DNA from 2 places in the Streptomyces sp. T12 genome. Region 2 is predicted to be linked to the other one. Evidence: riboswitches for the same ligand, from Rfam matches in the RefSeq annotation. Region 2 holds a riboswitch; the other holds the start of a gene.
What was found. Region 2 has a riboswitch for cyclic di-AMP ahead of PBV52_RS22490 (M23 family metallopeptidase). Riboswitches for the same ligand answer to the same signal wherever they lie in the genome.

Region 1 (3,620 bases), 4.4 Mb from region 2:
TCGTCAGCCGACCGGGATGCCCTTCGAGCGGAGGTAGGCGACCGGGTCCACGTCCGAGCCGTAGTCCGGCGTGGTGCGGACCTCGAAGTGGAGGTGCGGGCCGGTCACGTTGCCGGTCGCGCCGGAGAGGCCGAGCTGCTGGCCCGCGGTCACGGCCTGGCCGGCCGAGACGGAGAGCGACGACAGGTGGGCGTACTGGGCGTAGTAGCCGTCGGCGAGCTGGACGACGACCTGGTTGCCGTAGGCGCCGCCCCAGCCCGCGGAGACGACCGTGCCCGCGCCCACGGCCTTCAGCGCGGTACCGGTCGGGGTCACGAAGTCCACGCCGGTGTGGTAGCCGCTGGACCACATGCTGCCCGCCACCTTGTAGGCGGTGCTGACGGCGGCACCGGCGACGGGGGCGGAGAAGCCACTGGCGGTGCTGGTGGTCTCGGCGCTCCGGGCGGCCGTGGTCGTCTTCTTCGCGGCGGAGGACTTCTCAGCGGACGAGTCCTTGGAGGGCGCCGAAGAGGAGGAAGAAGAGGAAGGCGACGAGGACTTGGGGGCGCTCGCCGCAGCCTTCTTGCCGATCGTGAGCTTCAGGCCGGGGTGGATCAGCGACGGGTCCTCGCCGACGGCCTCGCGGTTGTCGGCGTAGAGCTTCTTCCAGCCACCGCTGACGTTCTGCTCGTCGGCGATCTTCGAGAGGTAGTCGCCGACCCTCACCGAATAGGTCCGCACACCCGTCTTCTTCTCGGCGGCCTTCTTCTGGACCGCCTTCTTCTCGGCGGACGGAAGAGACTGAACGGCCTTTTCCGAAACGGACTGAGAGGGAGCGGCGTGGGCACCCGTGGCCCCGATGAGCGGGAGGGCGAGAGCGGCGCCACCGGTTCCGGCGACGGCGATGGAGCGGGTGAAGCGCTGGGACTTCGGACGGCGGTGCTTACCCTTCGCGGGCATGGCGAATTCCTCTCCGGCGCCTGCGAGGTGAGCTGTCGGGTGCGGGCTGGAGATGCCCGGTCACGTCGGGACGCGACTTGACCCCAAGCCGTTCCGGAGACCGGAACAGGCGGTTGTACCTGTGGGTCCCCCGCTCCTGCCGTACACGGGTGAGTTTGCGCGGGATCCGGTCGGCGGCAGGATTAGGCGTCCGTCCGGATTGGTGGCGAACGTAAGCGAGGAAGACGCAAGGGAACAAGTGAGAGGTTCCGTCCGAATGCGTTCCTGTTGATCCCTTGTGGGAATTACCGGTCACCCTCCGTGGATTATCGGGGCGCCGCCCGACTCAAAACCCCTTGAAAGCCACGTGTATTACGTGAACATGACGGGCGACGCACGGTCACGAATATGACGCTCCTCACGTGGCACCGCTCCAGCTTCCTTTGCTCCAGAGCGAGTTGGAATGAAGGCGCCAATTCGGACAGAACTCCTAGATGCGACGCAGTCGGATAACCGTCGCATCAAGGTCGCCACGCAAGCCGGTGCGCAGTCCATGATGCGCCAATACGGCACCTCTGTGAATTTCGCCCGTTTCAAGGCATTCGTACGATGCTGTCGGGTCGAGAGCGCGCAGCCGCAGCGCTGGGACGGCCTCGCCGTAACTCTGGGCCTGGAGCCAGGCGAGGACGACCGTCTCGTCCCCCAGCACGTACTGCACCGCGCTCAGCCCGCCCCGCGGCGGCCGCAGCCGATAGAGGTCGCCACGCTGCACCACGGGCCGGATCTCCTTGTAGAGCGTCACCCACTTCCCGGCCTCGGCGAGCTCGTCCTCGCTCCACCGGGTGAGATCGCCGCCGACGCCGAGCACTCCCGCCATGGCGCTCACGAACCGGAAGCGCAGCGAGCTGGCACGGTGGTTGAGCATGGCGTTCGGGCTGTCGGTGACCCAGGCGGCCATGACCCTGGCCGGGTGGATCTGACTGAAGCCGTGCTGGATGGCGAGCCGGTCGAGGGGGTCGGTGTTGTCCGAGGTCCACACCTGGTCCGTGCGGCTCAGCACGCCGAGGTCGATCCGCCCGCCACCGCCCGAGCAGGACTCGAAGGCGACGCCCGGGTGAGCGGCACGCAGCCGGTCCAGCAGGCGGTACAGGGCGCGCACGTGGTCGACCCACAGGCGCTGCGGGTACGGCTCACCGGGCCAGCCGGCGTCGGTGAAGCAACGGTTGAAGTCCCACTTCACATAGTCGATGGGGGCGCTGGAGAGGAGCCCGTCGAGCTGCTCCCAGAGGTACTCCTGGACGTCGTCGCGTGCGAGGTTCAGTACGAGCTGATTGCGGAATTCCGTCCGCTTTCGTCCCGTTTGATGCTGCACCCAGTCCGGGTGGGCGCGATACAGCTCGCTGTCCGGATTGACCATTTCCGGTTCGACCCAGATGCCGAACTGCATCCCGAGCGCGTGCACGTACTCGGCGAGCGGCTTGAGGCCCGACGGGAAGCGGTCGGGGTTGGGCGCCCAGTCGCCGAGCCCGGCGCGGTCGCTGGTGCGCGTCCCGAACCAGCCGTCGTCGACCACGAACAGCTCGACGCCGATGGCCGCGGCCCGCCGCGCGAGCACACTCTGCTGCTCCTCGGAGATGTCGAACTCCGTCGCCTCCCAGGAATTGAACAGCACCGGCCGGTCCCGGTCGGCGTCCGGGATCACATACGCGCGCTGATACGCGTGCCAGGCCCGGCTCGCCCCGCCGAAGCCACCGTCGCTCCACAACCCGGCGAAGACGGGCGTCACGAAGGACTCCCCCGCCGCCAGCCGCAGCAAGCCCGAGTCGTCGTGACCGGCCCCGCCGGTGATCTGCACGCGCGCGTCCGGGAGTTGGGCCACGGCGATGCGCCAGGACCCGGACCAGCCGAGGGCGCAGCCGTAGACCTCGCCACGCTCCTCGGTGGCGTCCGTGTCGAGCGCGACCCACGGCAGGTGCTGGTGGCCGGTGTGCCCGCGCCGGCTGCCGATGACCTTCTCACCGTAGGTGAGCGGGGACCGCGCCAGCCGGGACTCGGCGCCCCAGCGGCCGTGCAACTGGGACAGCCGCCAGTCCTCCCGGTCGGGCAGCGTCCAGGTGGCCGAGTCGGCGCGCAGCAGTTCCAGGGCGGACCCGTGGTTGTCCAGGGTCATCCAGCGCTCCACGACGTCCCCGCGCATCCGGTAGTGCAGGGTGACGTCCAGTCCGCCGTCACCAAAGCGCAACCGCAGCTCGTCGCCCTCGGCCTCGTAGTGCTCGAAGCCCCACTCGGTGCCGCGCCGCTCCTCGGCGCGCACGGACAGGGCGGGCCGTACGAAGCGGGGGCCACCCTCGACGGGGTACTCCTCGCGTCCGTCGAGCGGGGACTCGAAGGGCCAGTACTCCGGCAGCGGGCGTACGGCGAGGGCCTCGGCGTCGGCGAGGGCGATCCGTGGCCCCCAGTGCAGGTGCAGGAGTTCGTCGCCGTCGGTCAGATGGATGGCGTAACTGCTGGTCGGCCCGGTCAGGAGCCACGTACGGCCGTTGTCGGAGATCTCCAGCATCAAGCCCTCACAGATGCGAACAGGTGCGATCAAGTACCAACATCATCAGGGGCCGCGCCTCTCCGGGGCAACGCCTGTGGACAACTCATTGGCCCAGGAACCCATGTCGTATCGTCGGGAAGGCACCCCGTCGGCCGCACCG
Region 2 (3,620 bases):
CCGCTCCGTCTCCAGGTGCCTGCCGGCGCCCTGGGCGCGCGGGCTCTGTACTGCCGTGTCGGCGCGGTACTTGCCCGTGAGGAAGCCGGACGCGAGGGCGTAGTACGGGACCGCCGCCAGGCCTTCCCGCTCGGCGAGGTTCTGGAGCTCGCCCTCGTAGGTGTCACGGGAGACCAGGTTGTAGTGGGGCTGAAGGGCCACGTACCGGGCGAGGCCCTCGCGGTCGGAGAGGGCGAGGGAGGCCGCCAGCCGCTCCGCCGAGATGTTGGACGCGGCGATGTGCCGGACCTTGCCCGCCTTCACCAGCTCGTCCAGCGCGCCGATGATCTCCTCGACCGGCACTTCCGGCTTGTCGAAGTGGGTGTAGTAGAGGTCGATGTGGTCGGTGCCGAGGCGGCGCAGGGAGGCGTCCGCGGCCGCCTTGATGTTGGCCGCGGTCAGGCCCTGGAAGTCGGGGTGCTGGCTGACCTTCGTGGCGATCACGACGTCGTCCCGGTTGCCGCGCGCCTTGACCCACTTGCCGATGATGGCCTCGGACTCGCCGCCCACGTTGCCCTCGACCCACGCCGAGTACGAGTCGGCCGTGTCGATGAAGTTGCCGCCCGCCGCCGCGTAGGCGTCCAGGACGGCGAAGGACCGGGTCTCGTCAGCGGTCCAGCCGAAGACGTTGCCACCGAGGGAGAGCGGGAAGACCTCGAGGTCGGAGGAGCCGAGCTTGCGAAGAGAAGTCATGCTCTTCCCCAACACCCGCACCAGAAGCCTGTATTCCGCACGCATCATTGCGCACGCAGCGGAAACCGGCAGCCCTGACGTCGGGGGGTAAGTCGTCAGGACCGCCGGGGATCAGAAGTGGGTGAACCTCAGGGCGTGAGGCCCTTGCCGCGCAGCCACGCCATCGGGTCGATGCCGCTCGCGCTGCCGTCGGGGTGCACTTCGAGGTGCAGGTGCGCCCCGGTCACGTTGCCCGTGGCGCCCACGCGGCCGATGACGTCGCCCGTGTTGACCTTCTGGCCCACGCTCACGCTGATCGAGGACTGGTGCGCGAACCAGAGCTCGGTGCCGTCGTCGAGGGTGAGCTCCGTCTTGTAGCCGTACGACCCGTCCCAGCCGGCGAACGTGATCGTGCCGGAGTGCACCGCCTTGATCAGCGTGCCGGTGGGGGCGGCGAAGTCGAGGCCCGTGTGGTAGCCGGAGGACCAGTAGGCGCCGGCCTGACCGAAGGTCGAGGTGATGGTGTACGAGGAGGTCGGCAGTGTGAACTGCTTGGCCAGCTCGGCGAGGCGCTCGGCCTCGGCCTTCTTGCGGGCCTCCTCCTCGGCCTCGGCCTTCGCGGCGGCGGCCTTGGCCTCGGCCTCCTTCTCCGCCTTGGCGGCCGCGGCGGCGGCCTCCTTCTCGGCGGCGGCGACGGCGGCAGCGGCGGCCTTGCTGTCGATCTGGTCCTGCTGCAGCTCGGCCTGCGCGATGATCCGGCTGCGCAGCGCCTCGCCGGCGTCGGCAGTGCCCTGCGTGGTCTCCTCGGCGGCCTCGCCCATGGTGCTCAGCGCGGTGGCGGAGTCCTCGGCGGCCGCGGAGGAGTCGTCGTCGGAGATCAGCGGCAGGTCCGGCATGGTGATGGCGACCGGCGGCTTGCCGCTGTTCGCGCTGGCCATGCCGCCCGCGCCGACGGCGGCTATGACACCGACGCCGAGAACCGTGGAGCTGCGGGCGAGTCCCCCGCCGCGCTGCTTGGAGACGCGATGCCTGCCGCGTACGGGACGAATGGAGTCCGCGGTGGGGTTCCACTCCTCGAACGGGCCCTCGTCGGTGCGGTAGCTGTCGTAGCCGAAGGAGTCGGTACTGCGTTGACTCGGCACGAACGGGGCTTGCTGGGCAGGCCGGTTGGACGCCACGTGGGCGTGCTCCTTTCCTTCCTTCTCGCCTACCGGGTTAGCTGACGGGTTCGGAGCAGGAAGGTCTCCTACGCGCGTATACCGGCCGTGAGTTCACGGCGGTATCCGTGCGATTCACCCCAAGGTGGTGGTTCCCCGGTTCCCTTGCGGGATTCGGCGCGTGCGCACGGAGCCGACTCTTGTGACGGCTGGGACGACCGCGCTGCGTTATCGAACGTTAATAGACGCGGGGTACGGATTCCAAGCTGTTCCGCTTGATCATTAACTATTTTCGCCCGGACTTACGGGTCATGAGTGGCCTAAATCGGGCGAGTTGGCCAGGGCTCAGGAGCCACACAGGTATTGACGGAATGTCAGTTGTTATGCGGAGGGCGGTCACCCGATCACGGTTGGTGACGGTGATCAAGGGTCTGCTCCACAAGATCTCCATCAGGGCCGTCGCACGGCGATGAGAGCCAGGTCGTCCGCCATGCCGCCCCCGGAGTGCCTGCGCACCTGGGCCGCGAGCACGCCGAGCAGCGCGGCCGGCTCGCGACAGGCGTTGTCCCGTCCCGCGAGCCGGGCCTCGGGGTCGTAGAACCGGTCGTTCTCGTCCCGCGCCTCGGACAGGCCGTCGCTGTACAGCAGCAGTGTGGCCCCGCTCGGGAAGCCGGCCTCCTGGGCCCGGTCGGGCCAGGCGCCGAGCTCGCCCATGCCGAGCGGCAGCGCGGGCTCCGGGGTGAGCAGCGAGCGCACGGTTCCGTCGGCGTACAGCAGCAGGGGCGGTGGATGTCCGCGGTTGACGAGGCGCACGAGCCCGTTGCCGTGCGGCAGCTCGGCGAGCACGACGGTGGTGAACCCCTCGGAGGACTCGACCCCTTCACGCCGCGTGCGCTCACGCGCCAGCGCCCGCTCCAGCCGCTGCGCGACCGCCTCCAGCGTGGCCTCCTGCTCGGCGGCCTCCCGGAACGCCCCGATGACGACGGCGACCGCCGCGACCGCCCCCATGCCCTTGCCGCGCACGTCCCCCACGACGAGCCGTACGCCGTGCGGAGTGTCCTGCACGGCGTACAGGTCGCCGCCGATGGAGGCGCCCTCCTGCGCCGCCTCGTACCGTGCCGCGATCTTGAACCCACCGATCCGCTCGGCGGGCTCGGGCAGTACGGCGCGCTGGGCGGCCTCGGCGATCTCACGGGCGGAGGCGAGGCGCTCGTCGCTGCGGCGGACGAGGACGTTGATGAGGACGGCGAGGACGGAGACGGTGACCACGGTGGCCAGCTCGGTGATCACCTCCGCCCTGGGGGTGCCGCCGAGCACGATGCGGAGCACGAGCAGGACGGCGAAGGCGGCGAGCCCCGTGAGCAGCGTGCCGCGCAGCGAGTAGAGCGGGGCGGCGACGAGGGGTGCGGCGGTGAAGAAGGGAGCGCCGGTGAATTCGCTCGGCGTGGCGTAGTCGTACGCGCCCCCGGCCGCGGTGAGCAGGGCGGGGAGCAGCCGGACGAACCGGCGTGCGTACGAGATCCGCCGTTCCTCCACCTCACCAGGGTTGCCGAAGCGGGGGTGGGGAGCGAGTGGTGTGGGCTGACCGGACGACGGCTGGGAAAACACTCAGGGCCGGAACTGAATCAGTTCCGGCCCTGAGCCTTCAGTAGCGGGGACAGGATTTGAACCTGCGACCTCTGGGTTATGAGCCCAGCGAGCTACCGAGCTGCTCCACCCCGCGGCGATGACTCAATAGTACGCCATCCGCAG

Region 1: it holds a riboswitch for cyclic di-AMP, as region 2 does, so the genes downstream of both, PBV52_RS42410 (LysM peptidoglycan-binding domain-containing M23 family metallopeptidase) here and PBV52_RS22490 (M23 family metallopeptidase) in region 2, are expected to answer to the same signal.

Annotation. Positions count from the first base shown of each region.
Region 1 covers NZ_CP117866.1:9,458,428-9,462,047, reverse strand. The annotation lists gene PBV52_RS42410 (LysM peptidoglycan-binding domain-containing M23 family metallopeptidase) at 4-939, opposite strand; cyclic di-AMP (ydaO/yuaA leader) riboswitch at 944-1,101, opposite strand; gene PBV52_RS42405 (alpha-galactosidase) at 1,409-3,478, opposite strand.
Region 2 covers NZ_CP117866.1:5,020,436-5,024,055, forward strand. The annotation lists gene PBV52_RS22485 (aldo/keto reductase) at 1-732, opposite strand, end outside; gene PBV52_RS22490 (M23 family metallopeptidase) at 861-1,889, opposite strand; cyclic di-AMP (ydaO/yuaA leader) riboswitch at 1,901-2,058, opposite strand; gene PBV52_RS22495 (PP2C family protein-serine/threonine phosphatase) at 2,319-3,404, opposite strand; tRNA gene PBV52_RS22500 (tRNA-Met) at 3,518-3,591, opposite strand.